3 regions of the Simplicispira sedimenti genome follow, and region 1 is predicted to be linked to each of the others. Evidence: predicted binding sites of a transcription regulator. Region 1 holds the regulator's gene; each other region holds the start of a gene.
What was found. The regulator sigma-54, encoded in region 1, starts transcription at its own class of promoters, with help from an activator protein. The targets are predictions, from matches to a motif close to TGGCANGNAANCTGCTTT.
Positions count from the first base shown of each region.

Region 2: the regulator sigma-54 is predicted to act here: its motif matches at 2,637-2,654, upstream of nirB (nitrite reductase large subunit NirB).
Region 3: the regulator sigma-54 is predicted to act here: its motif matches at 7,317-7,334, upstream of MJ602_RS02245 (TorF family putative porin).

Region 1 is NZ_JAKVIJ010000006.1:211,412-221,912, reverse strand. Features, by position in the region: gene MJ602_RS08990 (LysR family transcriptional regulator) at 1-470, shown strand, start outside; gene MJ602_RS08985 (DUF2214 family protein) at 491-946, shown strand; gene MJ602_RS08980 (PsiF family protein) at 1,013-1,306, opposite strand; gene argS (arginine--tRNA ligase) at 1,421-3,118, shown strand; gene MJ602_RS08970 (SPOR domain-containing protein) at 3,133-3,765, shown strand; gene MJ602_RS08965 (thiol:disulfide interchange protein DsbA/DsbL) at 3,820-4,467, shown strand; gene lptA (lipopolysaccharide transport periplasmic protein LptA) at 4,689-5,312, shown strand; gene lptB (LPS export ABC transporter ATP-binding protein) at 5,324-6,091, shown strand; gene MJ602_RS08950 (RNA polymerase factor sigma-54) at 6,091-7,656, shown strand; gene MJ602_RS08945 (HupE/UreJ family protein) at 7,748-8,353, shown strand; gene MJ602_RS08940 (hydrogenase maturation nickel metallochaperone HypA/HybF) at 8,436-8,777, shown strand; gene hypB (hydrogenase nickel incorporation protein HypB) at 8,792-9,706, shown strand; gene MJ602_RS08930 (Kae1-like domain-containing protein) at 9,716-10,501, shown strand, end outside.
Region 2 is NZ_JAKVIJ010000004.1:7,054-17,554, forward strand. Features, by position in the region: gene MJ602_RS05630 (CBS domain-containing protein) at 1-372, opposite strand, end outside; gene MJ602_RS05635 (DUF4148 domain-containing protein) at 721-1,017, shown strand; gene MJ602_RS05640 (DUF1513 domain-containing protein) at 1,159-2,337, shown strand; gene nirB (nitrite reductase large subunit NirB) at 2,741-5,188, shown strand; gene nirD (nitrite reductase small subunit NirD) at 5,270-5,653, shown strand; gene MJ602_RS05655 (nitrate reductase) at 5,650-8,445, shown strand; gene MJ602_RS05660 (formate/nitrite transporter family protein) at 8,709-9,521, shown strand; gene MJ602_RS05665 (bifunctional protein-serine/threonine kinase/phosphatase) at 9,698-10,501, shown strand, end outside.
Region 3 is NZ_JAKVIJ010000001.1:490,064-500,564, forward strand. Features, by position in the region: gene metH (methionine synthase) at 1-1,719, shown strand, start outside; gene MJ602_RS02225 (putative bifunctional diguanylate cyclase/phosphodiesterase) at 1,796-3,838, shown strand; gene MJ602_RS02230 (shikimate kinase) at 3,839-4,417, opposite strand; gene MJ602_RS02235 (ferredoxin--NADP reductase) at 4,414-5,187, opposite strand; gene MJ602_RS02240 (YifB family Mg chelatase-like AAA ATPase) at 5,635-7,179, opposite strand; gene MJ602_RS02245 (TorF family putative porin) at 7,371-8,102, shown strand; gene glnK (P-II family nitrogen regulator) at 8,116-8,454, shown strand; gene amt (ammonium transporter) at 8,490-9,917, shown strand; gene glcE (glycolate oxidase subunit GlcE) at 10,198-10,501, shown strand, end outside.

The sequences.
Region 1 (10,501 bases):
GCCTGTGCGTGGCCACGTCCGAATACCTGCAGCGCAACGGCACGCCGCGCCACCCCAGCGAACTGGTGCAGCACGATTGCCTGACGCTCTCCAGCGAAGCCTCGCAGACGCGGGGCTGGGCGTTTCGCATGCCCACGTCGGCGGGCGGCTCCGAGGTCGTGCACCTCAAGCCCGCAGGCCCCATGGATTGTTCGGATGGCCAGGTGCTGTACGACTGGTGCCTGGCGGGCCATGGCATCGCCTGGCGCAGCACCTGGGAGGTGGAGGGCGACATCGCCGCCGGTCGGCTGGTGGCGGTGCTGGAGGATTTCGCCGCGCCGCCCAATGGCATTTACGTGCTGTTCCCGCAGCGCAAGCATCTGCCGCTGCGGGTGCGCCTGTGGATTGATTTTCTGCGCCACCATTTCGCCCAACCGGCGTTCTGGTCGCGGTCTGCCGCCGCCGCAGACCCGTCAGCGCCACCTCATTGAAACCCCAAGGATCCCGAACCGTGATACTCGAAAGTCTGCTGGCCTACGCCCACATCATGGCCTTTTTGATGCTGGCCACCTTCATGACCAGCGAAACCGCGCTGTGCCGTGCCGAGTGGGTGAACCCGGCCGTGGTCCGGCGCCTGGTCTGGGTCAATGTGCTGAGCCTGGTGTCGGGCGCCCTGGTGCTGCTCACCGGGCTGGCACGCACCTACTGGGGCGTCAAGGGCGTGGCCTGGTATTGGGCGCAGCCTTTGCTGCACACCAAGATCACCCTGCTGGTAGCCATGCTCGCGCTGCTGGTCCTGGCCGCGCGGCAATACCGTGCGTGGCGCCGTGAACTCGACGCCCAAGGCAGCTTGCCATCGCCCGAGGCCCTGCGGCGCACGCGCAAGCTGGTGATGTGGTCCGCGCACCTGATGGTGGTGGTGGCCCTGCTCGCTGTCTTTTTGGCGCGGGGCGTTGGCACGCGCTGATGGGCCGATCCACAAGAAAGCCCCGTGGTAGAGCCAGCGGGGCTTTGTTACGCATGGAGCAGAGTCTTACTTCTTCAGGCACTCGCTCATGAAGGCCTTGCGCTCGTCGCCCTTGAGGTCCTTGGCCTTGGCGTCGGCGTTGCAGGTCTTCATCTTGTCCTGCTGTGTAGCGGGTTTGTTGCTGAGGCATTCCTTCATGAAGGCCTTGCGCTCGTCGCCCTTGAGGTCTTTGGTTTTGGCGTCTGCATTGCAGGTGGCCATCTTGGTCTGTTGCTTGGTGGGGGCCTTCTCTTCGGCGGCGTGGGCGCTGCCCAGGGCCAGGGAAAGGGCCAGTGCACTGAACGTAACAAGCTGCTTCATGGGTTCTCCAGGGTGGTGAAAAGGGCTGGCGAAATTCCAACACACAAGCGCCCTGCGCACAACGCATGGCGAGGCGGGCGTGGGCTGGGCGCCACGGCCCCGTAAAATCCCGCGATGCTTTCCGTCAAGACCGAATTGCTCGCCGCCCTGGCGGCCGAGCTGGAACAACTTTCCCCCGGCGCAGGCGCCAAGGCGGCGTTCGAGTCGCCCAAGGTCGCCGCGCATGGCGACTTTGCCTGCACTGCGGCCATGCAACTGGCCAAGCCGCTCAAGCTCAACCCCCGTGCCCTGGGCGAGCAGCTCAAGGCCGCGCTGGAGGCCACACCCGCCTACCAGCGCTGGGTGGACGCCATCGAGATCGCCGGCCCTGGGTTCCTGAACATCCGCCTCAAGCCTGCTGCCAAGCAGGAGGTGGTGCGTGAGGTGCTGGCCGCAGGCGATGGTTACGGCTGCCAGCCTGCGCGCGGTGAGCGCGTGCTGGTGGAATTCGTCTCCGCCAACCCCACGGGCCCGCTGCACGTCGGCCATGGCCGCCAGGCCGCCATTGGCGACGCCATCAGCAACCTGTTCGCCACGCAGGGCTGGAGCGTGCACCGCGAGTTCTATTACAACGACGCAGGCGTGCAGATCGACACCCTCACCAAGAGCACGCAACTGCGCGCCAAGGGCTTCAAGCCCGGCGACGACTGCTGGCCCACCGACAGCGACAACCCGCTGGCCAAGAACTTCTACAACGGCGACTACATCGCCGACATCGCCGAGGCCTTCAAGGCCAAGGCCACCGTGAAGGCCGACGACCGCGAATTCACGGCCAACGGCGATGTGGAGGACTACGACAACATCCGTCAGTTTGCCGTGGCCTACCTGCGCAACGAGCAGGACAAGGACCTGCAGGCCTTCAATCTGCACTTCGACGAGTACTACCTCGAATCCAGCCTCTACACCAGCGGCCGTGTAGAGGCCACGGTCAACAAGCTCATCGCGGGCGGCCATACCTACGAGCAGGACGGCGCGCTGTGGCTCAAGAGCACGGACTACGGTGACGACAAGGACCGCGTCATGCGCAAGGGCGACGGCACCTACACCTACTTCGTGCCCGACGTGGCCTACCACATCACCAAGTGGGAACGCGGCTATTCCAAGGTCGTCAACATCCAGGGCACGGACCACCACGGCACCATCGCGCGCGTGCGCGCCGGCCTGCAGGCAGCCAACGTGGGCATTCCGCAGGGCTACCCGGACTACGTACTGCACACCATGGTGCGGGTGGTCAAGGGCGGCGAAGAGGTCAAGATCAGCAAGCGTGCGGGCAGCTACGTCACGCTGCGTGATTTGATCGAATGGACCAGCAAGGATGCGGTGCGCTTCTTTCTGCTCTCGCGCAAGCCCGACACCGAATACACCTTCGACGTCGATCTGGCGGTGCAGCAGAACAACGACAACCCGGTGTACTACGTGCAGTACGCGCATGCGCGCATCTGCTCGGTGCTCACGGCCTGGGGAGGCGACGTGGCCGGTCTGCAGGACGCGGACCTGTCGGCGCTCGACGGCCCGCAGGCCCAGGCGCTGATGCTGCAACTGGCCAAGTACCCGGCCATGCTCACGGCCGCCACCGAGGGCGAGGCGCCGCACGACGTGACTTTCTACCTGCGTGACCTGGCGGCCAGCTACCACAGCTACTACGACGCCGAGCGCATCCTGGTGGACGACGAAACCGTCAAGCGCGCGCGCCTGGCGCTCATCGCAGCCACCGCGCAGGTATTGCACAATGGACTGGCGGTGCTGGGCGTATCGGCCCCCCGCAGAATGTGAGTGGTAACTGACTTATGAAATCCCAACACCGGGGCGGAACCATTGTCGGCTTCATCGTCGGCCTGATCGTGGGCCTGGGCGCTGCCCTGGCGGTGGCCGTGTACGTGACCAAGGTGCCCGTGCCCTTCATGAACAAGGGCGCGGTGCGCAACGGCGACAACGACGAGGCCGAGGCGCGCAAGAACCGCGACTGGAACGTCAACGCCCCCCTGGCCGGCAAGACGCCTGCCAAGGTGACCGCGCCGCCCGCTTCGGCTGCGGCCTCCGGTGCCGTGGGGGCGGCGCCCGATGCGCGGCAGGCTGCCGCTTCTGCCGCCAAGCCCGCCGCCAGCAAGGCCGAGGGCAAGCCCGGTGCCGATCCGCTGGGGGATCTGGCCAGCGCCCGCGCGGCTGCCGCCGGGCAGGTGGACCCCTTTGATTACTACGTGCAGGCAGGTGCTTTCCGCAACCAGCAGGACGCCGATGCACAGCGCGCCAAGCTGGCCATGCTGGGCTGGGAGGCGCGTGTGAGTGAACGCGAGCAGAATGGCCGCAATGTGTACCGCGTGCGCATCGGGCCGTTTGCCAAGCGCGACGATGCCGATCAGCTCAAGGAAAAACTGGCGGGCGCGGGGGTCGAGTCGGCCCTGGTGCGGGTGCAGCGCTGAACTTTTGCCTGCCCCCTTGCTCCCACCCCCACCTGTCATTGGAGAACCATGGATATGAAACGACGCAGCTTCACCCTTTCTGCCGCATCGGCACTGGCCGCTTCCAGCCTGGCCTTGCCCGTGTGGGCCCAGGCCCAGCCGAAGGAAGGCAAGGACTACACCCGCCTGGGCAAGCCCGTGGCCACCGACGCGCCCGCAGGCAAGGTCGAGGTGATCGAGTTCTTCTGGTACAACTGCGGCCACTGCAACACCTTTGAGCCGGTGTTCGAGTCCTGGGCCAAGGGTGCCGAGGCCAAGGGCGTGGTCGCGCGCCGTGTGCCCGTGGCATTCAATGCCAGCTTTGTACCGCAGCAAAAGCTCTTCTATGCGCTGCAGGGCATGGGCAAGGTGGCAGAGATCCATCCGCGCGTGTTCCGTGCCATTCACGTCGAGAAAATCAATCTCTCCAAGGAAGATGCCATCATGGCCTGGATGGCCAAGCAGCCCGGCATCGACATGGCCAAGTTCAAGGAAATGTACGCTTCCTTCAACGTCGCCAGCCAGGCACAGCGGGCCGCGCAATTGCAGGAGGCCTACGGGGTCGAAGGCACGCCGTCCATGGGCGTGGCGGGTCGGTTCTATACCGACGGCACCATGGCAGGCAGCCTGAATGCGGTGCTGCAGGTGGTGGACCACCTGGTCGCCGTGTCCCGCAAGGGCTGACGCGCTACCCCCCCCGGTTTCCAGCGCCGGATTCCGTGGGTTCTGCGTCCCGGCCCCACGGGCCGGGGCTACAATGCTTGCAAGATTCGTGCCCTGCACAATATTTGCATGCCCCTGCGCGGCATGTCTGACAGGAAAGCCGCATGGACATTCGTTTTTTGACCCGCCCCGGCCGTACGACCACGGTACGGGCCCGGCGTGCATGGGCCGCAGCCCTGCTGATGGCTGCCGCCCTGGGCGGCTCCGTGCCTGCCCTGGCCGAAAAGGCCGATCGCAACAAGCCCATGAACATCGAGGCCGATGCGCTGCGCCACGACGACCTCAAGCAAACCAGCGTGTTCACCGGCCGGGTGGTCATGACCAAGGGTAGCATCGTGCTGCGTGGTGCGCGCCTGGAAGTGCGCCAGGACGCCCAGGGCTTCCAGTTCGGTACCGTCAGCGCCGAGCCCGGGCAGCGCGCCTTTTTCCGCCAGCGGCGTGACGTGGCGCCGGGCGCTCCCGAGGAGTACATCGAGGGCGAGGGCGAAGTCATCGAATACGACGGCCGCAACGACGCAGTGCGTTTCGTGCGCCGCGCCGAACTGCGTCGCCTGCGCGGCACGGCGGTCAGCGATGAGATCACGGGCGCCGTCATCGTCTATAACAACCTGACCGACGTGTTCACCGTCGATGGCCAGAAGGCCGCGCCCAACGCGGCAGGCGACGGCCCGGCACCGGGCGGGCGTGTGCGTGCCGTGCTCTCGCCCAAGGAGCCACCTGCCGGGGCCGCGTCGGCCCCGGTGCAGGAACCTGCCAGCGCCAGCCCGGCCCTGCGGCCCAGCAGCACGCTGGGCGGCACGCGGTGAACGGGGGCGGCATGGAGCACAACGAACCCGCAGCGGCGAACAGCCGGCTGGAAGTGCTGCACCTGGCCAAGGCCTATGGCAGCCGCAAGGTGGTCAAGGATGTCTCGCTCACCGTGCAAAAGGGCGAGGTCGTCGGTCTGCTCGGCCCCAACGGTGCGGGCAAGACCACCTCGTTCTACATGATCGTCGGCCTGGTGCGCAGCGACGCCGGCGACATCCGCATCGACGGCCAGTCGGTTGCACACATGCCCATCCACCGGCGCTCGCGCCTGGGGCTGTCGTACCTGCCGCAGGAGGCGTCGATCTTTCGCAAGCTCAGCGTGCAAGAGAACGTGCGCGCCGTTCTGGAGCTCCAGCGCGACGCCCAGGGCCAACCACTCAGCAATGCGGTGATCGAGGAACGCCTCACGGCGCTGCTGCAGGAGCTGCGCGTGGACCACCTGCGCGAATCGCCCGCCATGGCCCTGTCGGGCGGAGAGCGGCGCCGCGTGGAGATCGCACGCGCCCTGGCCACGCAGCCGCGTTTCATTCTGTTGGACGAGCCCTTTGCCGGCATCGACCCGATCGCGGTGATCGAGATCCAGCGCATCATCGGCTTTCTCAAGGAGCGCGGCATCGGTGTGCTCATCACCGACCACAACGTGCGCGAGACGCTGGGCATTTGTGACCACGCCTTCATCATCAGCGACGGGCATGTGCTGGCCCAGGGCACACCGTCCGAGATCGTGGACAACGCCGAGGTGCGCCGCGTGTACCTTGGCGAACACTTCAGGATGTGATGAAGCCAGGGCTCTCGCTCCGCGTATCGCAGCACCTGGCGCTGACGCCGCAATTGCAGCAGTCCATCCGGCTGCTGCAACTGTCCACCCAGGAGCTGTCGCAAGAGATCGAGCAGATGCTCGACGAGAACCCATTCCTGGAACGTTCCAGCGACGAGGCCGAGCGCGAGGCCTTTGGCCTGAGTCAGGCCGACATGCCTGCGCAACGGGACGATGCCACCGCCGATGCTGCTATTATTTCAGGAGCTGCTGGCGCAGATACAGCAAGCGCAGAGGGCCAAAATGATGCCGAAACTTCCGTCCTGGGTGAAGAACCCGGCTGGGAGGGCGACGGCACCACCGAGATCGCTCCCGACGACAGCGAATGGGGCGGTGACGCCCCAGCGCGCCAGCAAGGCGCTGCTGCCGATGAGGACACCGACGCCACGGAATGGGTGCACACCCAGGAATCCCTCACCGAGCATCTGCACCGCCAGGCCCTGGCGCTGCGCCTGTCCGACGTGGACAGGGCGGCGCTGCGCTTTCTCATCGAATCGCTGACCGAAGACGGCTACCTTGAAGACCCGATCGAGACCCTGGCCCAGGGGCTGGCGGGCACGGACGACCCGGAGCAACTGGATGAACTGGTGCACCACTTCACGGTGGCGCTGCGTCTGTTGCAAAGCCTGGAGCCCACCGGCGTGGGCGCGCGCAACCTGGCCGAATGCCTGGGCCTGCAACTGCGCGCGCTGTTGCAGGAGGGCGCGGCCGACGCCGAGACCGTGCAGGCGGCCCTGTGCATCTGCGGCCAGTCGCTGGACCTGCTGGCGCGGCGCGACGTGCGCCGCCTGGTGCAGCTGTGCGGCTGCAGCGAGGAACGCACCCGTGCCGCGATGGCGCTGATCACCCGGCTGGAGCCGCGCCCAGGCCGGCGCTTTGCCGATGTGGAGCGCAACGCCGTGGTGCCCGACGTGCTTGTCACGCGCAGCGGTCGCAGTGGGCAGAACTTTGTGGTGCAGCTCAACCCCGAGGTCATGCCCAAGCTGCGCGTGCACGACGTGTACGCGGGCGCCTTGCGCGGCCACCGCGGGGGCGAAGGCCACCAGGCGCTGCAACAGCGCTTGCAGGAGGCGCGCTGGTTCATCAAGAACATCCAGCAGCGCTTTGACACCATCCTGCGCGTTTCGCGCGCCATCGTCGAGCGGCAGAAGAACTTCTTCGTGCATGGCGAGCTGGCCATGCGCCCGCTGGTACTGCGCGACATTGCCGATGAGCTGGGCCTGCACGAATCGACCATCTCGCGCGTGACCACGGCCAAGTACATGGCCACGCCGCAGGGCACGTTCGAACTGAAATATTTCTTCGGCTCGGGCCTGGGCACCGACACGGGCGGCAACGCCTCCAGCACGGCGGTGCGCGCACTCATCAAGCAGTTCATCGCCGCCGAAAGCCCCGCCAAGCCCCTGTCCGACAGCCAACTGGCCGACATGCTCAAGGAGCAGGGCATCGAGTGCGCGCGCCGCACCGTCGCCAAATACCGCGAGGCGCTGCGCATTCCGGTCGCCACGCTGCGCAAGGCGTTGTAATCTTCGGCTCTGTGCCCCGCCGGCCGGCGCGGGCGCTGAAACAACGCCGGGGTGTTTCCCGCCCCCCGATGGCCTCGGCCAGGAGATGGACATGCGACGCGACTGCCTTGGTGCCATGGTTTTGCCGATGTGGGGGCTCTGCATGGTCGCGGGGTCCGCCCACGCCCATGGGGGCCCGGGGCCTGCCCAGGCCGCCACGTGGTTCAGCGGCCTGGTCCATCCGGTGCTGGGCGCCGACCATTTGCTGGCGATGCTGGCCGTGGGGCTGTGGTCCGCCGCGGCTCCCGCGCGGCGCCGCTGGCAGGCGCCCGCCCTCTTCGTCTCCACCATGCTGCTGGGCGCGCTGGCGGCGGGCTGGGGGGCCAGGGGGCCCGCTGGCGGGCTGGAGGCCGCCATCGCCGCGAGCGTCGCCGCGCTGGGCGTGCTGCTGCTGGGCCGCGCGGTGCTTCCCCGCGCCTGGTGCATGGGCCTGGTCGCTGCCGCCGCGCTGCTGCATGGCATGGCCCATGGGCTGGAGTGGGACCCTGCCACCCCCTGGCTGGCTTACGGCGCGGGCTTCACCCTGACGACGGCGCTGCTGCACCTCGGCGGCCTGGGGCTGGGCCTGGCGCTGCAGCGCATGCATGCAGCATGGCTGCGCGTGGCCGGAATGGGAATCGGCGGCGCCGGCCTGGCCATGCTGCTGGCGCGCGCTTGAGCCATGTACGTCCCTGCACATGCCCCGGGTACGGCGCACAGGCGGCCGGGCCTGGGCGGTGCGCAATGCGGGGAGCAGGTCCGTGCATGAGCTGAGCCTGGCCGGTGGCATCCTGCAGGTGGTGGAAGACGCGGCGGCGCGCGAGGCCTTTGCGCGCGTGCTGCAATTGCGCCTGGAAGTGGGCCGGCTCGCTGGGGTGGAAGTGCCGGCGTTGCGCTTTGCGCTGGACGCCATCGCCCCGGGAACCCTGCTCGAAGGGGCGCAAGTCCTCATCGACGAGCCGCCCGGCCGTGCCTGGTGCCCGGGCTGCGGTGCCGCGGTGGAGATCGTGCAGCGCGGCGATGCCTGCCCCGCCTGCGGCGGCTACGGGCTCGCCCCCCAGGGTGGGGACGCATTGCGCGTGCTGGAGATGCAGGTGGCATAGAAAGGAAGCCGAACATGTGTGTCGTGTGTGGATGCAACAACCCAGAGGTACCCGCGGCCGCCGGTGCGCAGGTGGATGCCCGCACGGGCGATCTGCACTTTGGCGCCGGCGCGGCGCGGGTGTCGGTGCCGGGGCTGAGCGAATCGCGCACGCTGCGCATCGAACAGGACGTGCTGGGCGCCAACAACCAAGTGGCGCAGCACAACCGCGCGCATTTCCATGCCCACGGCGTGCGTGCGCTCAACCTGGTCTCCAGCCCCGGCTCGGGCAAGACCACACTGCTGTGCGCCACCATCCGTACCTTGCAGCAGCAACACCCCGAGCTGCCGCTGGCCGTGATCGAGGGCGACCAGCAGACCTCGCACGACGCCGACCGCATCCGCGCCAGCGGCGCGCCGGCCATCCAGGTCAACACCGGCAAGGGTTGCCACCTGGACGCCCCCATGGTGGCCCAGGCCTTCGCCCGCCTGGCGCTGCACGACCATGCGCATGAACACGGGCACCACGACCACGGGCACGGGCGCCACCACCATCCGCAGTCGCTGCTGTTCATCGAAAACGTGGGCAACCTGGTGTGCCCCGCGCTGTGGGATTTGGGCGAAGACGCCAAGGTGGTCATCCTCTCGGTCACCGAGGGCGAGGACAAGCCGCTCAAGTACCCCGACATGTTCGCCGCGGCACAGCTCATGGTGCTGACCAAGACCGACCTGCTGCCGCACCTGAGCTTCGACGTGCAGCGCTGCATGGACTATGCGCGCCGCGTCAACCCCGGCATCCGCATCCTCCAGCTCTCGGCCACCACGGGCGAGGGCATGGACGCCTGGCTGGATTGGCTGCTGCACCCCGATGCCATCGAACCCACCAGCGTGCAGACACGCATCGCGCAGCTCGAAGCCGAGCTGGCGCGGCTCAGATCCGGGCAGGGTTGAGGGGGCGCCATGGCACGCATCCTGGCCTGCGGAGCCTTCCTGAAAAACAGCGCTTGCCTGTTCGATACCCAGGCGCCCCAGACGCCGCTGTGGTCCGCCGTGCATGGCGACCTGTCCGACCCGGCCGCGTGCGCGGCGCTGGAGCAGTCGGTGGAGGATCTGCTGGCGCGCCCCGGCGCGCCGCTGGACGCCGTGGCGCACGACCTGCACCCGGACTTCTTCAGCACCCGCCTGGCGCTGCGTGTGGCCGGGGAGCGCGGCCTGCCCGCCGTGGCGGTGCAGCACCACCATGCCCATGCGGCGGCGGTGCTGGCCGAGCACGGCGTGCAGGAGCCCGTGATCGCCCTCACGCTCGACGGTGTGGGCCTGGGGCTGGATGGCACGGCCTGGGGCGGTGAACTGCTGTGGGTGCATGGCGCGCGCTGTGAGCGGGTAGGGCATCTGGCGCCACTTGCGCTGCCCGGAGGCGATATCGCGGCGCGCGAACCCTGGCGCATGGCGGCAGCCCTGCTGCACGCCAGCGGCCAGGCCGAGCAGATCGTGCCGCGCTTCGCACCCGTCGTGGGCGAAACGGCGGCACGCACCGTGCAGGCCATGCTGGCACGCGGGTTGAACTGCCCGCAAACCACGGCGGCCGGGCGCTGGTTTGACGCCGTGGCGGGCCTGCTGGGCCTGTCGGTACGCCAGGACATGGAGGCCCAGGCCGCCATCGCGCTGGAGCAGGCGGCCACGCGCCATCTGCAGGCCCACGGCGGCGCGCTGGCGCAGCGCACCGAACCGGCGCTGGCGCCGGTG
Region 2 (10,501 bases), on a different contig from region 1:
GACCAGGTCACCGATGGAGATCATGCCCAGCAGCCTGCCGTCCTCTTCCACCACGGGCAGGTGGCGCAGGCGCTTGCCGGTCATGATCTGCATGCACTGCTCGCTGGTCTGGTTGGGGCGCACGCAGAGCACAGAGGCGGTCATCACGTCGCGCACCGGCGTGTCCATGGAGGTACGCCCGCGCAGGGCCAGCTTTCGGGCGTAGTCGCGCTCGGTGAAGATGCCTGCGATCGTGCCGCCATCGAGCACGAGCAGCGCCCCTACCTCCTTCTCGGCCATGGTGCGCAAGGCCTGGAACACGCTGTCTTGGGGTGCCACGCTGTACACCGCAGCGTGTGATTTGGATTTGAGAATTTCTGCAACGGTGGTCATACTCGGTAGCCCCTTCAAGGGTGATGGTTCAGGCATTCATTTCAGCCCAAGCCGCAGCGGATTGCAAGCCGTGGCAGCCCGAGGTGCAGCGCACATGGCGGGCCTGTAGCGCCTGCATGACAACGGCAGGGATCTTCGAGAGACAACACGCTGCCGACCCGACGATTATTCTTAAAACCGGAATAGTCAATTAACGACTGGGCAGTTTTTTTGTGGTCTTTGCAGGCGTACAGTTCACCCCATCGATGAGCCCAACGCTACCGCGCAACTCAGCGACAGAGCTCCAGCAATCACCCGATGGCCTTTGCCGGAGCACCTTTGGAGTCACTTTTGATCAAGGAAACCATCATGCAAACCGCACGCATCCTCACCATCGCAGCCCTGTCCGCTTTCGCTACCCTGGGCGCCCAGGCCGCTGAACTCAACGGCGACCTGTACGGCACCGACTTCGAATCCAAGGTGCAATCGGTGCGCAGCGTCGCCGAAGTGCGCGCCGAAGGCCGCAAGGCTCTGCCCAGCTTCAACGACGGCCCTCCCGCCGACCGCTACGCCAAGACCCCCAGCGTTCTGGAGCGCCCTGCAGTGCGCGCCAACGGTGCCATCGCCATGCGTGCCCACGGCATTGCCACGGGCGAGCGCAGCTAAGCGCTTGCAGCCCCCGGCGTTCAGGCCGCAGACTGAACGCCCCCCAAAGCCCGCTGGCCCTGCCTGCGGGCTTTTGCTTTGCCCCCCACCCAGTGGCAGCATGGAATAAAATGATATGCATTCTTATTCGCAGCGTCTGCCATGTCACTTTCTCGCCGCCCTTTCCTGCAACGCGCCGCACTGCTGTTGGGCGCCGCTGCCCTGCCGCCCAGCGCCTGGGCCCGCATGGCGGCCGCATCCAGCCCCGAATCCAGTGCGGCACCAATCGCCCCCACCGCCCGCCTGGCCGCCGCCTGGCGTGCCCGCAGCGCGGGTGCCGACGCTGCCAGCACCACCGACTACGTGGGGGTATTGCACCTGGACTGGACCGCTGGCCAGGTGCGCATTGCCCAGGCCACACCGGTGCAAGGCCGGGCGCATGGCCTGCTGGCCGAGGCGGGCGGCGGCTTCCTGGCCATTGCCAGCCGCCCAGGCCGCTGGCTGATGCGCCTGGACGCGCAGGGCAAGCTGGTGCAGCAGCACTGGCTGGACCAGGAGACCCCGGCGCACAGCTTTGACGGCCACATCATGGCCAGCAACGACGGGCAGTGGCTGTACACCACCGAAACCGACCGCAATTCCGGCCAGGGCTGGGTGTCGGTGCGCGACGCCCGCACCCTGTCCAAGGTGGCGCAGTGGGCCACGCAGGGCATGGACCCGCACCAGCTCCTGCCCGATACGCAAGGCATGCTGGTAGTGGCCAATGGCGGCATTCCGCGCACGGCCAAGGGTGACAAGCGCGACCTGCACCTGATGGCCCCATCCTTGGTACGCCTGAACCCCGCCAATGGCGAACTGCTGGGCCAGTGGCGCCTGGCGGACCCGCGCCTGAGCATTCGCCACCTGGCCTGGAGCACAGGGGAGCAGCCACTGCTGGGCGTGGCCCTGCAGGCCGAGCACGACGACATCGACCAGCGCCGCGCCGCGCCCGCGCTGGCACTGTGGGACGGCAAGGAGCTGCGCATCCCCACGCGCACCGCCACGGCGGGCGGCTACGCAGGCGACATTGCCCCGGGGCCGGGCGGCGGCTTTGTGATCAGCGGCCAGCGCGTGGGCCGGGGCGTGCTGTGGCACCCCGACGCGCCCGACACCCTGATGACGATTGCCGAGCTGCGCGAGGTCTGCGCGCTCAGCCCCCTGCCCTTGACCGACCAGCCCGGCGGCGTGCTGCTGGGCGCAGCGCGCGGAGTGGCCCTGTGGCACCCGCGCCTGGCCCCGGCCATGCTGGCCTGGCCACAGGAGATGTCGCCCGACAACCACTGGATTGCGCTGAGCACCTGAGCTTTGGCGATGCCGCTTCGGAATGGCTGCATATGGCCAGCAGCGCACGAGAAAGCAGAAAGTGGTGGCCTGCGGTGCTGATGAGCCTGGTCGCTGCGGGCTACTGCACCATTATCGTGATGGTAGTGGCGGAAAAAATGCATCGCTAGGAGCCTGCCCCCGCCCTGGTGCAATGCAGCGGCGCATGCACCAAAACAGCGCCTGCGTGGTCCAAGCCTGCGGGCACGACTCGCGCGATCACCGCCCCAACCCCTTGCCCAGCCCTGGAGCCGCCGCGCCAAAGCGGGGCGCGAGCGTGTTGGCACGGTCGTTGCATTGACCTGTGTGTGTGGCCCCCAGGGCCGCAGGCACGGCGCGCCAGCAAGGCCCGCCGCTTTCTGGACAAGCAACGCGCGAGGGCACGATGAAGAAATCGAAACTGGTGATGGTGGGCAACGGCATGGCGGGGGTGCGCACACTCGAAGAACTGCTCAAGATCGCACCCGACCTGTACGACATCACCGTCTTCGGTGCCGAGCCCCACCCCAACTACAACCGCATCCTGCTGTCGCCGGTGCTGGCGGGCGAGCAGACGCTGGAGCAGATCGTCCTCAACGACTGGTCCTGGTACGAGGATCACCACATCACCCTGCACGCAGGCTACACGGTGACGCAGGTGGACCGCACGCGGCGCATGGTGCACGCCACCAATGCGGCGGGCGAGACGGTGAGCGTGCCCTACGACCGGCTCATCATGGCCACGGGCTCCAACCCCTTCATGCTGCCCATTCCGGGCAAGGACCTGCAGGGCGTGCTGGCCTACCGCGACATTGCCGACACGCAGGCCATGATCGACGCGGCCGCGCACTACAAGCACGCCGTGGTCATTGGCGGCGGCCTGCTGGGCCTGGAGGCTGCCAACGGGCTGTGCAAGCGCGGCATGCAGGTGGCGGTGGTGCACGCCAGCGAATGGCTGATGGAGCGCCAGCTCGACGATGTGGCGGGCAAGATGCTGCAGAAGGCACTGCAGGAACGCGGCATGCAGTTCCTGATGAAGGCGCAGACGCAGGAGCTGCTGGCCGACGATGCCGGGCGCGTGCGCGCCGTGCGCTTCAAGGACGGCTCCGAGGTGAGCGCCGACCTGGTGGTGATGGCCGTGGGCATCCGCCCCAACGTGGCGCTGGCGCAGAACATGCGCCTGCACGTGAACCGCGGCATCGTTGTGAACGACACCATGCAGACCACCACCGACGCGCGCATCTACGCCGTGGGCGAATGTGCCGAGCACCGCGGCGTGGCCTACGGCCTGGTGGCGCCGCTGTTCGAGCAGGGCAAGGTGGCGGCCAACCACCTGGCGGAGTTCGGTATTGGGCGCTATCAGGGCTCGCTCACGTCCACCAAGCTCAAGGTCACGGGCATTGATCTGTTCTCTGCGGGCGACTTCATGGGCGGCGAGGGCACCGAGGAAATCGTGATGAGCGACCCCGGCGCCGGGCTGTACAAAAAGCTGGTGCTCAAGGACGACAAGCTCGTGGGCGCCTGCCTGTACGGCAACACCGTGGACGGGAGCTGGTACTTCAAGCTGCTGCGCGACGGTCGCCCCGTGAGCGACCTGCGCGACAAGCTGATGTTCGGCGAGAGCAACATCGGCGACAGCGGCCACGCAGGCCAGAACAAGGCCGCCAGCATGCCCGATGAAGCCGAGGTCTGCGGCTGCAACGGCGTGACCAAGGGCACCATCTGCAAGGCCATCAAGGAAAAAGGCCTGTTCACGCTGGACGAGGTGCGCAAGCACACCAAGGCCAGCGCCAGCTGCGGCTCGTGCACCGGCCTGGTCGAGCAGATTTTGATGGCCACGGTAGGCGGCGACTATTCCGCCACGCCCAAGACCAAGCCCGTGTGCGCCTGCACCGACCACGGCCACCAGGCCGTGCGCGACGCGATCCGCACCAACAAGCTGCTGTCCAAGGAGGAAGTGTTCGCCTTCATGGAGTGGAAGACACCCAACGGCTGCCCCACCTGCCGCCCGGCCGTCAACTACTACCTCATCAGCACCTGGCCCAAGGAGGCGCTGGACGACCCGCAAAGCCGCGCCATCAACGAGCGCAGCCACGCCAACATCCAGAAAGACGGCACCTACAGCGTGGTGCCGCGCATGTGGGCGGGCGAGACCACGGCCGACGAACTGCGCCGCATTGCCGACGTGGTGGACAAGTACAAGATCCCGGCCGTCAAGGTCACGGGCGGCCAGCGCATCGACCTGCTGGGCGTGAAGAAGGAAGACCTGCAGGGCGTGTGGAACGACATCGGCATGCCCTGCGGCCACGCCTACGGCAAGAGCCTGCGCACCGTGAAGACCTGCGTGGGCAGCGAATGGTGCCGCTTTGGCACGCAGGACAGCACCCAGATGGGCCGCGACCTGGAGCGCGCGCTGTGGCGCATGTACGCACCGCACAAGGTCAAGCTCGCCGTCAGCGGCTGCCCACGCAACTGCGCCGAAAGCGGCATCAAGGACGTGGGCGTGATCGGCGTGGACTCGGGCTGGGAAATCTACGTGGCCGGCAACGGCGGCATCAAGACCGAGGTGGCGCACTTCTTCACCAAGGTGAAGACCGCCGAAGAGGTGCTGGAAGTCAGCGGCGCCTTCCTGCAGCTCTACCGCGAAGAGGGCTGGTACCTGGAGCGCACGGTGCACTACATCGCCCGCGTGGGCCTGGACTACGCCAAGAAAAAGGTGCTCGAAGACCACGCCAACCGCAAGGCCCTGTGGGCGCGGCTGCAGGCGGCACTGGAGGGCGAGCCCGACCCCTGGTTCGAAGGCGAAAAGGCGCGGGTCGATGCACGCCAGTTCATCCCCATTGCCGTGGCCTGAAGCCACCGCCCTCCATTTTTTAAGCAAAAAGTGGCCCCAGCCCTTTATTGACAAGCGCAAACAGCTACAAAAGGTATAGCAATGACACAGTGGAAATACATCTGCAAGCTCGAAGACATCCCCGTGCTGGGCGCCCGCCGCGTCACGCGCGCGCAGGGTCTGGAGGTGGCCGTGTTCCGCACCGCCACGGACGAGGTGTTTGCCCTGCTGGACCGCTGCCCACACAAGGGCGGCCCGCTGAGCCAGGGCATCGTGTTTGGCAAGAGTGTGGCCTGCCCGCTGCACAACTGGACCATCGGCCTGTGCGACGGCCAGGCCGCTGCGCCCGACGAGGGCTGCACGCCCAGCTTCCAGGTCAAGCTGGAAGACGGCGCCGTGTACCTGGACGCCGACGAGCTGGCCCACCGCGCCCTGACCGAAACCCGCCCGCTGGCCGGGCCCGCCTTGCGCGCTGCAGTGGCATGACGCAGGCCGCCACCACCCGCTCCACCTGCCCCTACTGCGGCGTGGGCTGCGGCGTACTCATCGACAGCGAGGGCGGCCGCATCACCCGCGTGCGCGGCGACCCGGAGCACCCCGCCAACTTCGGGCGGCTGTGCTCCAAGGGCTCGACCCTGCACCTCACGGCCCGCCCCGAAGTGCAGGACCAGGTGCGCCTGCTGCAACCCCTGCAGCGCGCACAGCGCGGTGGCGCGGCGCTGCCGCTGGCCTGGGACCAGGCGCTGGACACCCTGGGCCAGCGCATCGCCGCCACCGTGCAGCAGCATGGCGCCGATGCCGTGGGCCTGTACGTCTCGGGCCAACTGCTCACCGAGGACTACTACGTCTTCAACAAGTTCGCCAAAGGGCTGCTGGGCACCAACCAGATCGACACCAACTCACGCCTGTGCATGAGCAGCGCCGTGGCGGGCTACAAGGCCACGCTGGGCGCCGACGCGCCCCCGGCCTGCTACGAAGACCTGGCCCACGCGGCCACGCTGTTCATCACCGGCGCCAACCCGGCCTGGGCGCACCCCATCGTGTTCCGGCGCATCGAAGACGCCAAGCGCGCCAACCCGCGGTTGCGCATCATCGTGTGCGACCCGCGCCGCACCGATACCGCCGAGCTGGCCGACCTGCACCTGGCGCTGCAACCGGGCTCGGACGTGTGGCTGTACCACGGCATGCTGCGCTGCATGCTGGAGCAAGGCTGGGTGGACCAGGCCTTCATCGCCGCGCACACCCAGGGCTGGGACGCCCTGGCCGCCCAGGTGCAGCACGCCACACCCGCCGCCGTGCAGCAGCACTGCGGCATTGCCCCGGCCGAGCTACTGCAGGCCGCACGCTGGTTTGCGGGCGTGGACGCAGGCCCTGCCGGCCGCAACCCCACGCTCAGCCTGTATTGCCAGGGCCTGAACCAGTCGGTGCGCGGCACCGACAACAACACCGCCCTCATCCACCTGCACCTGGCCTGCGGCCAGATCGGCAAGCCTGGCGCGGGGCCGTTCTCGCTCACCGGCCAGCCCAACGCCATGGGCGGGCGCGAGGTGGGCGCACTGGCCAACCAACTCAGCGCCCACCGCAACCTGGCCGACCCGCAGCACCGCGCCGAAGTGGCCGCCCTGTGGGGCGTGCCCGAGGTGCCCGCCACGCCCGGCAAGGCGGCGGTGGAGCTGTTCGAGGCCGCTGCCGACGGCCAGATCAAGCTGCTGTGGATTGCCTGCACCAACCCAGCGCACAGCCTGCCCGACCAAACCCTGGTGCGCCGCGCCCTGCAGCGTGCTGAGTTCGTGGTGCTGCAGGACGCCTATGCCACCACGGCCACCGCACGCTATGCCGACCTGTTGCTGCCCGCCGCCACCTGGGGCGAAAAAGAAGGTACCGTGACCAACAGCGAGCGCCGCATCAGCCGCGTGCGCGCTGCGGTGGCGGCGCCCGGCCAGGCCTGGGCGGACTGGCGCATCGTCACCGAAGTGGCGCGGCGCGTGCAGCCCCTGCTGCCCACGCGCGCCCACCTGCCCAGCCTGTTCCCCTACGACGGCCCCGAGGCCATCTGGAACGAGCACCGCGAAAGCACGCGCGGGCGCGACCTGGACATCACCGGCCTGAGCTGGACACAACTGGAAGCCGCCCCGCAGCAATGGCCCTACCCCCAGGGCCAGGCCCAGGGCAGCGCGCGCCTGTACACCGACGGCCGCTTTGCCACGCCCGATGGCCGCGCCCGCTTTGTGCTGCCCCAGCCCGGCACCGTGGCCGAGCCCACCGATGCACGCTACCCCTTTGCGTTGATCACCGGCCGCCTGCGCGACCAATGGCACGGCATGAGCCGCAGCGGCACCGTGGAAAGCCTGTGGGCCCACGCGAGCGAGCCCGTGGCGCAAATGGCCCGCGAAGACATGGACCGGCTGGGCCTGGCGCCCGGCGAGCTGGCCTACCTCACCAGCCGCCGGGGCACCGTGCTGGCGCCGGTGCAGCCGGGCGAAGGCCTGCGCAGCGGCCAGGTGTTCATGGCCATGCACTGGGGCGACGAGGTGCTGGGCGGCGCCAGCAGCACCGGCAAGCGCCTGGCGGGCGTGAACGCACTGACCACAGCGGCGCGCTGCCCGCAGTCGCTCCAGCCCGAGCTCAAGCACGCGGCCATCAAGGTGCTCAAGGCCGAACTGCCCTGGGGCGTGTGGGCCCAGGCCTGGCTGCCGCTGGCCCAGGTGCACCTGGCACGCCAGACGCTGGAGGGCCTGATGGCCGCCTTCCCGTTTGCCAGTTGCACCCTGTTTGGCCGCCCCGAAACCGGCGTAGGCCTGCAACTGCGCGCCGCCGCGCACCAGGCGGTGGAGACGGCGCTGCTCGAGCGCATCGCCCAGATCCTGGGCGTGCACGCCCCCGGTGCACTGCACTACCAGGATGCACGCCGTGGCCAGTGGCGCCGCGCACTGCTCCAGGGCGAAGGCAGTACACAGTTGCTGCAAGGCATGGTGCTGGCAGGCGACGTGCGCGCCCAGGCCTGGATCGCGCCGCTGCTGCAAGAGCGCCAGAACGCCCAGCCCCTGCGCCGCGCCCTGCTGCAACCCGGTGCCCAGCCCCCCGTGCAGGTGGCCAGCCGCGGCGCCACCGTGTGCTCTTGCGTGGGTGTGGCGGAGAACACCATCACCGACACACTGCAACGCTGCACCGGCGATGCGGCCCAGCGCCTGCAGCAGCTCAAGGACGGGTTGGGCTGCGGCACGCAGTGCGGCTCCTGCGTGCCGCAACTGCAGCGCATGGTGCAGGCCAGCCTCTAGCCGCCTGTTCAAAGCCCACCGCGCGCTGCGTGCACCCGTCGCTGGCGCACCAGCATGGCGCACCCAGGGCGCCGCGTGCACGCTCGGGGCCACAGGGTGCTGCATGGTGGTGCGCGCGGCGTACAGCACGGTGGCTGCATGCAGGCCCCACGCCCGGCGCACCGGCTTGGCACGCAGTTTGCTGAACAGAGTGCAAGCCGTGGAGGGACAGCCCCGCTGCCACCACGCACCACAAAACCGCATCGCAACCTGGAGCACACACCATGGCCTACCTCATCCCCGCCGAATTCGTCACCAAGATGGTGGACGCCGGCGAATCCAAGATCTACATGTCCACGCGCGATACGCTGATCCGTGCCTACATGGCCGGCGCCATCCTGTCACTGGCGGCGGTGTTTGCCGTCACCGCCACGGTGATGACAGGCTCGGCATTGGTCGGCGCCATCCTGTTCCCGGTGGGCTTTTGCATGCTCTACCTGCTGGGGTTCGACCTGCTGACGGGCGTGTTTGTGCTGACCCCGCTGGCCTGGCTGGACAAGCGCCCCGGCGTCACCGTCCAAGGCATCCTGCGCAATTGGGGGCTGGTGTTTCTGGGCAACTTTCTGGGGGCACTCACGGTGGCCTTCATGATGGCGTTCATCTTCACCTACGGCTTCTCGGTGCCACCCAACGAGATCGGGCAGAAGATCGGCCACATCGGCGAAGCGCGCACCCTGGGCTATGCGCAGTACGGCCTCATGGGCTGGATCACCATCTTCATCCGCGGCATGCTGTGCAACTGGATGGTGTCCACGGGCGTGGTCGGCGCCATGATCTCCACCACCGTGAGCGGCAAGGTCATCGCGATGTGGATGCCCATCATGGTGTTCTTTGCCATGACTTTCGAACATTCAGTGGTCAACATGTTCCTGTTCCCCTCGGGCCTGATGATGGGCGGCAACTTCTCCATCATGGATTACTTCCTCTGGAACGAAATCCCCGTGGTGCTGGGCAACCTGGTGGGCGGCCTGGCGTTCACCGGCCTCACGCTGTACGCCACCCACGTGCGCACGGCACCCAAGCGCAACCTGGCATGAAGTGAAACACCCCCCTGAGTCGCCTTCGGCGCCTTCCCCCCTCTCTCGAATCGCTGCGCGATTCGGGAGGGGGGACGCTCCCGGCGCGGCGGGGCGGCCCTTGCGCGGGAGCCCTCGTTTGGGGCGCGCCGGTTTCATGCGCTGCGGGTGATGCGTTCGCGGAATGGATAACTGATATGCCAACGTCAACCCTGCTGCAGGTGCGTGTCGGCCAGCATTCCGATGCGGGGCGCAAAAGCGTCAACCAGGACTTTCACGGCGCATGCCTGCCCGACGGGCCGCAGCGCCAGAGCAAGGGCGTGGCCGTGGCGCTGGCCGACGGCATTGGCAGCAGCGATGTCAGCGACGTGGCCGCGGCCGCCGCCGTGCATGCGCTGCTGGTGGACTACTACTGCACCTCGGACGCCTGGAGCGTCAAGCGCTCGGCCCAGTGCGTGATCGCAGCCACCAACTCGTGGCTGCATGCGCAAACGCGGCGCAGCCCCTACCGCTTTGACCAGGACCGGGGCTACGTCTGCACGCTGAGCGCGCTCATCGTGAAGGGGGCCACGGCGCACCTGTTCCATGTGGGCGATACGCGCATCCACCGCGTGCAAGGCCGCACGCTGGAGCAGCTCACCGAAGACCACCGCGTGTGCATGACCGACGGGCGCAGCTACCTGGGCCGCGCGCTGGGCGTGCAGCCCCAGACCGAGATCGATTACCGCAGTCTGCCGGTGGACGCGGGCGACATGTTTGTGCTGAGCACCGACGGCGTGCACGAGCACATGCTGCCCGGTGCCATCGTGCAGGCCATTGCCACGCATGCCCCCGACCTGGACGCCGCTGCACGCAGCATCGTGCAGCAGGCCCTGGAGAACGGCAGCCCGGACAACTGCACGGTACAGATCGTCGCCATCGACCGCGTGGCCCCGGCCGACGCCAGCGAGATGCAGCACCAGCGCGCCCAGCTGCGCCTGCCGCCGGTGCTGTCGGCACGC
Region 3 (10,501 bases), on a different contig from region 1:
CACGGCATCACCGAGTTCATCACCGAGGACACCGAGGAGGCCTACCGCGCCATCGTGGCTGACGGCGGCCGCCCGCTGCACGTGATCGAAGGCCCGCTGATGGACGGCATGAACATCGTGGGCGACCTCTTCGGCCAGGGCAAGATGTTCCTGCCGCAGGTGGTCAAGAGCGCGCGCGTGATGAAGCTGGCCGTGGCGCACCTCATCCCCTACATCGAAGAGGAAAAGCGCCAGGACGAGGCCGCCGGGCGCGACGTGCGCACCAAGGGCAAGATCGTCATCGCCACCGTCAAGGGCGACGTGCACGACATCGGCAAGAACATCGTCACCGTGGTCCTGCAGTGCAACAACTTCGAGGTCGTGAACATGGGCGTGATGGTGCCCTGCCACGAGATCCTGGCGCGCGCCAAGGCGGAAGGGGCCGACATCATCGGCCTGTCGGGCCTGATCACGCCCAGCCTCGAAGAGATGCAGTACGTGGCCGGCGAAATGCAGAAGGACGAGCATTTCCGCATCAAGAAGATCCCGCTGCTCATTGGCGGCGCCACCTGCTCGCGCGTGCACACCGCCGTGAAGATCGCGCCGCACTACGAAGGCCCCGTGGTCTATGTGCCCGACGCCTCGCGCAGCGTGGGCGTGGCGCAGAACCTGCTGGGCGACAACGCCGCCAGCTTTGTGCAGGAAGTGCAGGCCGACTACGACAAGGTGCGCAGCCAGCACGCCAACAAGAAGCAGGTGCCGCTGTGGCCGCTGGACAAGGCCCGCGCCAATCGCACCGCCATCGACTGGGCTGCCTACCAGCCCACGGTGCCGCGCCTGATCGGGCGCCGCGTGCTCAGCAACATCGACCTGGTCGAACTCGTGCCCTACCTCGACTGGGGCCCGTTCTTCCAGACCTGGGACCTGGCGGGCGCCTATCCCGCCATCCTGCAGGACGAGGTGGTGGGCGAGCAGGCGCGGCGCGTGTTTGCCGACGGCCAGGCCATGCTCAAGAAGATCATCGAGGGCCGCTGGCTGCAGGCCAGCGGTGTGCTGGCGCTGCTGCCCGCCAACAGCGTGGGCGACGACATCGAGTTCTACACCGACGAGACGCGCAGCCAGGTCGCGCTGACCTGGTACGGTCTGCGCCAGCAGACCGAAAAGCACGCCGTCGAGGGCCAGATGCGCCCCAGCCGCTGCCTGGCCGATTTCGTGGCGCCCAAGGGCAGCGGCATCGCCGATTACGCCGGCCTGTTCGCCGTCACGGCGGGCCTGGGCGTGGAGAAGAAGGAGCAGGAGTTCCTCGCGGAACACGACGACTACTCGGCCATCCTGTTCAAGAGCCTGGCCGACCGCCTGGCCGAGGCTTTCGCCGAGTACCTGCACCAGCGCGTGCGCACCGATCTGTGGGGCTATGCGCGTGGCGAACAGCTCGACAACGAGGCGCTGATCGCCGAGCAGTACCAGGGCATCCGTCCCGCGCCCGGCTACCCGGCCTGCCCGGACCACAGCGCCAAGCGCGCCCTGTTTGCACACCTGCAATGCGGTGAGATCGGCATGCAGCTCACCGAAGGCCTGGCCATGGCGCCTGCCGCCAGCGTGAGCGGCTTTTACCTGGGGCACCCACAAAGCACCTATTTCAGTGTGGGCAAGATCGGCGAAGACCAGCTCGCCGACATGGCCCAGCGCCGCGGTATGGACGAGGCCGAACTGCGCCGCCTGCTGGCCCCCAACCTCTGACTGAAGCGCCCGCCTGCGCCTGGCGGCGGGCATTCTTTCTTGACGCAGGCGCCCAGGGGTACCAGACTTGGGCCCCATGAATCTGCCCTCCCCACCGCCCGGCATGCCTGCGCCTGCGCTGCAAGCGCTGGCCGTGCTGTGTGCAGGGGCAGACAAGCCGGGATTGACGGCCCGCGTCCTGGACTATCTGCGTAGCCTGCCGGGCGTTGCACGCGCCGAGGTCGTGCCCGCTGGCGGCACGGCGCCAGGCGCCAGCGAGCGTGCCTATGCATGGACGGTCGGTGCCGCAGGCCCCAGGAAGATTGTGCTGGTGCTGGGCGACGCGGCAGCTTTTGCGCCCAGCGAGCCCTGGCTGGCCTTGTTTTGCCAGGTGCTGGAGCGCCTGGCGCAGGCCCAGCGCTTGCAGACCCTGGCCGACCAATTGCAGCGCAGTGAGCAGCGCTTTCGCGACCTGTTCAACAACTCACCCGACCCGTGTTGGATCATTGAGAACGGCGCGTTCACCGACTGCAACCTGGCGGCGGTGCAGGCGCTGGGCTATGCACGGCGCGAAGACATCCTGCAGCACCCCTCGCGGCTCTCGCCCGAGTTCCAGCCCGACGGACGCTCCTCGTTCGACAAGGCCGAGGAGATGATGCAGCGCGCGCTGCGCGATGGCCTGGCGCGCTTTGAATGGGAGCATTGCCGTGCCGATGGCCGCAGCCTGCCGGTCGAGGTGACGCTGGCGCGGCTGGAGCTGCAGGACCATGCCGTGCTGTACTGCGTCTGGCGTGACATCACCGACCGCAAGCAGGCCGAGGAAGAGGCCTACCAGCTCGCCTTCTTTGATCCACTCACCGGTCTGCCCAACCGGCGCCTGCTGCACGATCGCCTGCAACAGAGCATGGCTGCCAGTGCGCGCAGCGGCAAGTACCGCGCCTTGCTGTACCTGGACCTGGACCATTTCAAGAACCTCAACGACACCCACGGCCATGCGATGGGGGACCGCCTGCTGATCGAGATGGCGCAGCGCCTGCGCACCTGTGTGCGCGAGGGCGACACGGTCGCGCGCCTGGGCGGAGACGAGTTCGTGCTGCTGGTGCAGCAGCTCGATGAAGACCTGGAAACCGCCGTGGCCCAGGCGGGCAGGATTGGCGACAAGGTGGTTGCGCAGTTGTCACAGCCCTGTGCCATCGGTGCGGTGCAGTACCAGGGCAGCGCCAGCGTGGGGGTGTCCATGTTTTTGGGCCATGCGCTGGGCACCGACGAACTGCTCAAGCGCGCCGACCTGGCCATGTACCAGGCCAAGGCTGCCGGGCGCAACACGGTGCGGTTTTTCGATCCGGCGATCCAGGCGCGCCTCAATGCCCGCGCCGCATTGGAAGCGGACCTGCGCCAGGCCGTACACCGCAACGAGCTGGTGTTGCACTACCAGCCCCAGGTGGACACCCAGGGCCGCTGTCTGGGTGTGGAGGCCCTGGTGCGCTGGGAACACCCGCAGCGCGGGCAGGTGCAGCCGCTGGACTTCATTCCGCTGGCCGAGGAGACGGGGCTGATCCTGCCCATCGGGCAATGGGTGCTGTGCCAAGCCTGCCGCACCATGGCCGCATGGGAGGCCGACCCGCGCCTGGCCGGGCTGGGCATGGCCGTGAATGTGAGCGCACGCCAGTTTCACCAGCCAGACTTCGTGCACAACGTGCGCGAACAACTGCGCGCGCATGGCATCGCTCCATCGCTGCTCAAGCTCGAAATCACCGAAAGCATGTTGCTGGACAACATCGAGCAGACCATAGAAACCATGCAGACACTCCGGGCGCTGGGGGTGCGCTTTTCGCTGGACGACTTTGGCACGGGCTACTCCTCGCTCAACTATGTCAAGCGCCTGCCGCTGGACCAGATCAAGATCGACAAGTCCTTTGTGCGCGACATCCTGAGCGACCCCAACGATGCGGCCATTTGCCGCACCGTGATTGCCATGGGGCGCAGCCTGGGGCTGTCCACGCTGGCCGAAGGGGTGGAGCAGCCCGCGCAGTGGGACTTTCTGGCGCAGGAGGGGTGCGATGCGGCCCAGGGCTACCTGTACGCGCGGCCCATGGCGTTGCCAGACCTGCAGGCCTGGCTGGGGCGCCAGCGGCTGTGATCAGGGGGCGGCTTGCGGCGTGAGGCCCGCGAGGTCCAGCTGCATCACGATCATGTTCACCAGGGTACCCACCGAGGGGCGGCCGGTTTCGATGACGTAATGCGCCGTCTGCCGGTACAGCGGGTCGCGCTGGGCGTACAGCTCGCGCAGGCGCTCCAGCGGCTGGGCCACCTGCAGCAGCGGGCGCGTCTTGTCGTGGCGGATGCGGCGGAAGATGTCGTCGGGCGATGCGCGCAGGTACATCACCGCGCCAAAGCGGCGCAGGCAGTCGCGGTTCTCGGGGCGCAGCACGGCGCCGCCGCCGGTGGACAGCACCATGCCGCCGGGGCGCTGGGCGATGTCGGCCAACGCCTCGGACTCCAGCGTCCGGAAACGCTCCTCGCCCTCGGCTTCAAAGAACTGGCGGATGCTGCAGCCCAGTTGCTTTTCCAGGTGGTGGTCCAGATCGACAAAGGGCACCCCCATGCGCTGGGCCAGCTGCCGGCCCACGGTGGACTTGCCTGCGCCCGGCATGCCCACCAGTGCGCAGCGCAGCGCCCGCTCGGGCGTTTGTGGCTGCGGCGGCGTGTGGGCGTTCATTTTTCGACGAAGGCGCGCTCGATCACAAAGTCGCCGGGGCGCGTGGTGTTGCCTTCCTCGAAGTCGGCATGTTCCAGCATCTGCTTGAGGTCGGCCAGCATCTCGGGGCTGCCGCACAGCATCACGCGGTCGTTGATTGGGTCCAGTGCGGGCAGGCCCAGGTCGGTGAACAGCTTGCCGGTCTTGATGAGATCGGTGATGCGGCCCTGGTTGCGGAAGGGCTCGCGCGTGACCGTAGGGTAGTACTTGAGCTGCTGGCTCACCAGCTCGCCCAGGAACTCGTGCTGGGGCAACTCCTGGGTGATGTAGTCGTGGTAGGCCAGCTCATTGACCTGGCGCACGCCGTGCACCAGCACCACATGCTCGAAGCGCTCGTAGGTTTCGGGGTCGCGGATCACGCTCATGAACGGTGCCAGGCCCGTGCCGGTGGACAGCAGGTACAGCCGCTTGCCCGGCAGCAGGTAGTCGATGAGCAGCGTGCCCGTGGGCTTTTTGCCCACGATGATGGTGTCGCCCACCTGGATGTGTTGCAGGCGCGAGGTCAGCGGGCCGTCGGGCACCTTGATGGAGAGGAATTCCAGCGTCTCTTCGTAATTGGCGCTCACGATGCTGTACGCGCGCAGCAGCGGCTTGTCGTTCACCTTCAGGCCAATCATGGTGAAGTGCCCGTTCGAGAACCGCAGCGCCGGGTCCCGGGTGGTGGTGAAGCTGAAAAGCCGATCCGTCCAGTGGTGCACGGTCAGCACGCGTTCTTCGTGAAATGCGCTCATGGTGTGGTCAGTCAGGAGAAAAGAAGAGAGAAAAGGGCGGGGCTTCTTACTGCGCCAATACGGCTAGGGCCTGTTCACACTATTTTTGCCAGTGCGAACACGGTGCAAACCGCGCCAATCTAGGCGCGGGACGACGCCAAGGCCGGGGCCTTGGCTAGGAGTGCAACGACGAGTGGCCCGGTTTTCACCGTGTTCCCTTCGGGTTGCGACCAAAAAGGGCCATGCGCGGCGTTGCAAAGCCTCGCTGGGGCTGCACCCCAGCTTCGTTTGGCGTCTTGCGCCTGGCCCTTTTTGATCGCAACGCATCTGGTAAAAATAGTGTGAACAGGCCCTAGTTTCTTCGATTTGTTATTGCTTTGGGGCATAAGTCAAACGACACATCCGACCACCCCATGGCGCGGGAAAACCCGCATATTGTCCGTCAAACCACCTGTGCCTGGCCAGGCTTCAGTCGTGCAGCGTGCGCCGGTACTGCATGGCCTCGGCCACATGGGCCACTTGCGTGCCTTCGGCGCCCGCCAGATCGGCGATGGTGCGGGCCACCTTGAGCGCCCGGTGCGTGGCGCGGGCCGACCAGCCCAGCCGTGCCGCTGCGGTCTGCAGAAACTGCGCCGCTGCGGGCTCCAGCCGGGCCTGGGCGTCGATCTGCTGCCCGTGCAAAGCCTGGTTGGGCGCGCCCTGGCGCTGCAAGGCCCGTTGGCGGGCCAGGGCCACGCGCGAGCGCACCACGGCGCTGGCCTCGCCTGCGCTGGCCTGCAGCAGCTCTTGCGGTGCCAGGGCAGGCACTTCCACATGCAGGTCGATGCGGTCCAGCAGCGGGCCGCTGAGCTTGGCCTGGTAGCGCGCCACCTGGTCGGGGGTGCAGCGGCAGGCGCGCCGTGCGTCCCCCCGGTGCCCGCAGGGGCAGGGGTTCATGGCAGCAACGAGCTGAAAGCGCGCCGGGAACTCAGCGCTTTGCGCTGCGCGCGCAATGGTGATGCGCCCGGTCTCCAGCGGTTCGCGCAGCGCTTCGAGCGCGGCGCGCGGGAACTCGGGCAGCTCGTCCAGGAACAGCACCCCGTGGTGCGCCAGTGAAATCTCCCCCGGCCTGGGTGGCGAGCCCCCGCCCACCAGCGCCACGGCGCTGGCCGTGTGGTGTGGCTGGCGTGTGGGTCTGCGGGCCCAGTGCTCCAGCGCAAAGCTGCCCGCCAGGCTGGCCACGGCGGCGCTCTCCAGCGCTTCGTCCACGGCCATGTCGGGCAGCAGGCCGGCAAAGCGCTGTGCCAGCATGGACTTGCCCGAACCCGGCGGCCCCGACATCAGCAGGCTGTGCCCGCCTGCGGCGGCAATCTCCAGCGCGCGCTTGGCGGCGGCCTGCCCCTTCACGTCTGCCAGGTCAGGGTAGGGGGTGGCCGCTCGCGCTGGCTGGGGCTGCATGCGCGCCCAGCCGCTGCCATCGGTGGCGGCGTCTTCCAGGGGCAGGGCGGCAGCGCCGTCGGGCAGGAACGGCTGCACCACATCCAGCAGATGGCGCGCACGCCAGACCTGGGTGCCGGGCACCAGCGCGGCCTCCTCGGCGCTGCCCGGGGGCAGCACCAGGCGCACGCCGGCCTGCATGCCGTGCAGCGCCAGGCTGGTGGCCAGGGCGCCGCGCACCGGGCGCAGTTCGCCCGAGAGCGAAAGCTCCCCCGCAAACTCCCAACCCGCCAGGCGTGCCGCGTCGATCTGGCCGCTGGCGGCCAGGATGCCCAGGGCAATGGGCAGGTCGAAGCGGCCCGAGTCCTTGGGCAGGTCGGCAGGGGCCAGGTTCACGGTGATGCGCTTGTTGCTGGGGAACTCCAGGCCCGCGTTCATCAGCGCCGAGCGCACGCGCTCGCGGGCCTCCTTCACCTCGACCTCGGCCAAGCCCACCAGCGTGAAGCTGGGCAGGCCGTTGGCCAGGTGCACCTCCACGGTGACGGGTGCCGCGGCCAGGCCCAGCAGCGCGCGGCTTTGCACCAAAGCAAGACTCATCGGCGGTGTTCTCCCCAATCAAGTGCAAGGCAGGGGCGGGGCCTGGTGCACCACAGCGGTGCGTGCTCCCGCGCACAAGCCCCCGCACTGTAGCCGGGAACGGCGCCGCAGCGCGCCAGCGCAGGGGTGCAAGGGTTTGGCATGGTCTGTGCTTTGAGGGCTTATCGCAACGAATCTTTACAGGAGTGACCATGAACCACGCATCCCTCAAGGCCCTGGGCGTCGCCCTGGTGGCGGCCCTGCCCCTGGTGGCCAGCGCGCAACTGAGCGGCAACCTCAGCCTCACCACCAACTACAAGTTCCGTGGCCAGGACCAGGACGCGAGCCGGTCCAAGGCCGTCAAGCCTGCGGTGCAGGGCGGCTTCGACTACGCGTTCGGCGAGTCCGGCTGGTACGTGGGCAACTGGAACTCCAGCGTGGACTGGCTCAGCGGCAACTCCATCGAGATGGACCTGTACGGCGGCTACAAATTCAAGGGCGCCGGGCTGGACTGGGACCTGGGCGCGCTGACCTACGTGTACCCCGGCAACAGCACCGGCAACACCACCGAGCTGTATGCCGCGGCCACCTGGGGCCCGGTCACGGCCAAGTATTCGCACACCGTGTCGGACGACTACTTCGGCTTTGCCGGCGCCAAATCGGGTTCGGGCCGCAAGGGCCGCAACACCGGCTACCTGGCGCTGGGCTTTGCGCAGGAGGTGTTCCCCAAGACCACGCTCAAGGCTTCGCTGGGCTTCACCCGTTTTGCGGGCGACATCAAGGACACGGGCGTGCCCAACTACACCGACTACAGCCTGGGCGGCGCCTACGACTTTGGTGGCGGCCTCTCGCTGGGCGCTGCCGTGGTCGGGGCCAGCAAGAAGGCGTATTTCGGGCACGTGAACAAGTCGCGCCTGATCGTCACCCTGACCAAAACCCTGTAAGGAGGACCTGAAAATGAAAATGGTGACTGCCATCATCAAGCCGTTCAAGCTCGACGAAGTGCGCGAGGCGCTCTCCGACATCGGGGTGCAGGGCATCACGGTGACCGAGGTCAAGGGCTTTGGCCGCCAGAAGGGCCATACCGAGCTGTACCGCGGCGCCGAGTACGTGGTGGACTTTCTGCCCAAGGTGAAGATCGAAGCCGCCGTGGCCGACGACCTGGTGGACCGCACCATCGAGGCCATCGAAGGCGCCGCCCGCACCGGCAAGATCGGTGACGGAAAGATCTTTGTCGCGCCGCTCGAACAGGTCATCCGCATCCGCACCGGCGAAACCGGCCCGGACGCCATCTGACCCCACCCTCCCCATTCCGAACGCAAGGATCTGCCATGAAAAAACTGCTTGCCTCCCTGGTGCTGGGGCTGGGCCTGTGGGCCGCCGGGCCGTTGGCCTGGGCCCAGGCGCCTGCGGCCACCGAGCCCGCGGCCGTGACCGCACCCGCCGACGCTGCGCCAGCCCCTGCGGCCGCAGCCCCCGCTGCCCCCGCCGTGGCCGAAGCGGCTCCCGCCGAGGCCCCGGCCCCCGCGCCCAAGCTCGACTCGGGCGACACCGCCTGGATGCTGACCTCCACGCTGCTCGTCATTCTGATGACCATTCCGGGCCTGGCCCTGTTCTACGGTGGTCTGGCGCGCTCCAAGAACATGCTGTCCGTGCTGGTGCAGGTGTTCGTGGTGTTCGCACTCATCAGCGTGCTGTGGGCCCTGTACGGCTACAGCCTGACCTTCTCGGGGGAAGGGCAGTTCTTTGGCGGCACCGACAAGCTCTTCCTCAAGGGCATTGCGCCCGACACGCTCTCGGGCCTGCTGCCCACGATTCCCGAGTACGTGTTCGTGTCCTTCCAGTCCACCTTTGCCGCCATCACCGTGGCGCTGATCGTGGGCGCGTTTGCCGAGCGCATCCGCTTCTCTGCCGTGCTGATCTTCGCCGTGCTGTGGTTCACCTTCAGCTACATCCCCATGGCGCACATGGTGTGGGGCGGCGGTCTGCTGGCCAAGGACGGTGCGCTCGACTTCGCGGGCGGCACCGTGGTGCACATCAACGCCGGTATCGCGGCCCTGGTGGGTGCCTACATGGTGGGCAAGCGCATTGGCTTCGGCCGCGAGGCCATGACGCCGCACAGCCTCACGCTGACCATGGTGGGCGCGTCGCTGCTGTGGGTGGGCTGGTTTGGCTTCAACGCCGGTTCGGCCGGTGCGGCCAACGGCGTGGCGGGCCTGGCTTTCGTCAACACCGTGCTGGCCACGGCAGCGGCCACCCTGTCCTGGCTGGCAGGCGAAACGCTGCACAAGGGCAAGGCCTCCATGCTGGGCGCCGCCTCGGGTGCTGTGGCAGGTCTGGTGGCCGTCACCCCCGCCGCGGGCTTCGTCGGCCCCATGGGCTCCATCGTCATGGGCCTGATCGCTGGCATCGTCTGCCTGTGGGGCGTGGGCGGGCTCAAGCGCATGCTGGGTGCCGACGACGCGTTCGACGTGTTCGGTGTGCACGGCGTGGGCGGCATTGTGGGCGCCATCCTGACGGGCGTGTTCGCCTCGCAAAGCCTGGGCGGCACGGGCGGCCTGACCCCCGACACCTACGCCATGGGCCACCAAGTCTGGGTGCAGATCAAGAGCGTGCTCATCACACTCGTGTGGTCGGGCGTGGTGGCTGTGGTGGCCTACAAGATCGCCGATCTGCTGGTGGGCCTGCGCGTGAGCGAAGAGGCCGAACGCGAAGGCCTGGACATCACCTCCCACGGCGAAACCGCCTACTCGCGGTAAGCGGCCCCGCTCTGCACCGGTGTCTGGTGGCGCCGGTGCAGGGCCTGCGAGACCCTCCGAGCTTGCCCGCCCCCTCCAAGGGCGGGCTTTTTGTCATTTTGGCCTCCAGCGCCCGTACTTTCAGCGCAAGCAGCTATCAAAAGCATAGCAATCGAGTGACCATTGGCATCATGCCAGGCGCTGCGGCCGAAATCGCTCATCCCCCCTGTGCAGAAAATTCATGCCCCGGCGCGCGCGCAGGCCATGCACGGCGCGGCCCTGGCGCGTACCATTCCCCGCCATGGACCAGGCCCTGCAAACCCTCATTGACCAGGTGCGCGCCGCCCACGCGCGCCAGGCCCCGCTGCGCATTGGCGGCGGGGGCACCAAACAAGGCATGGGCAGCCTGCCGCTGGGCGAGCTGCTGGACACGCGCCCCTACCACGGCATCGTCAACCACGAACCCACCGAGCTGGTGGTGACCGTGCGCGCGGGCACGCCGCTGACCGAGCTGGAGCAGGTGCTTGCGCAGCAGCGCCAGTACCTGCCCTTCGAGCCCCCACGCTTTGCCAGCGGCGGCACCGTGGGCGGCATGGTGGCTGCCG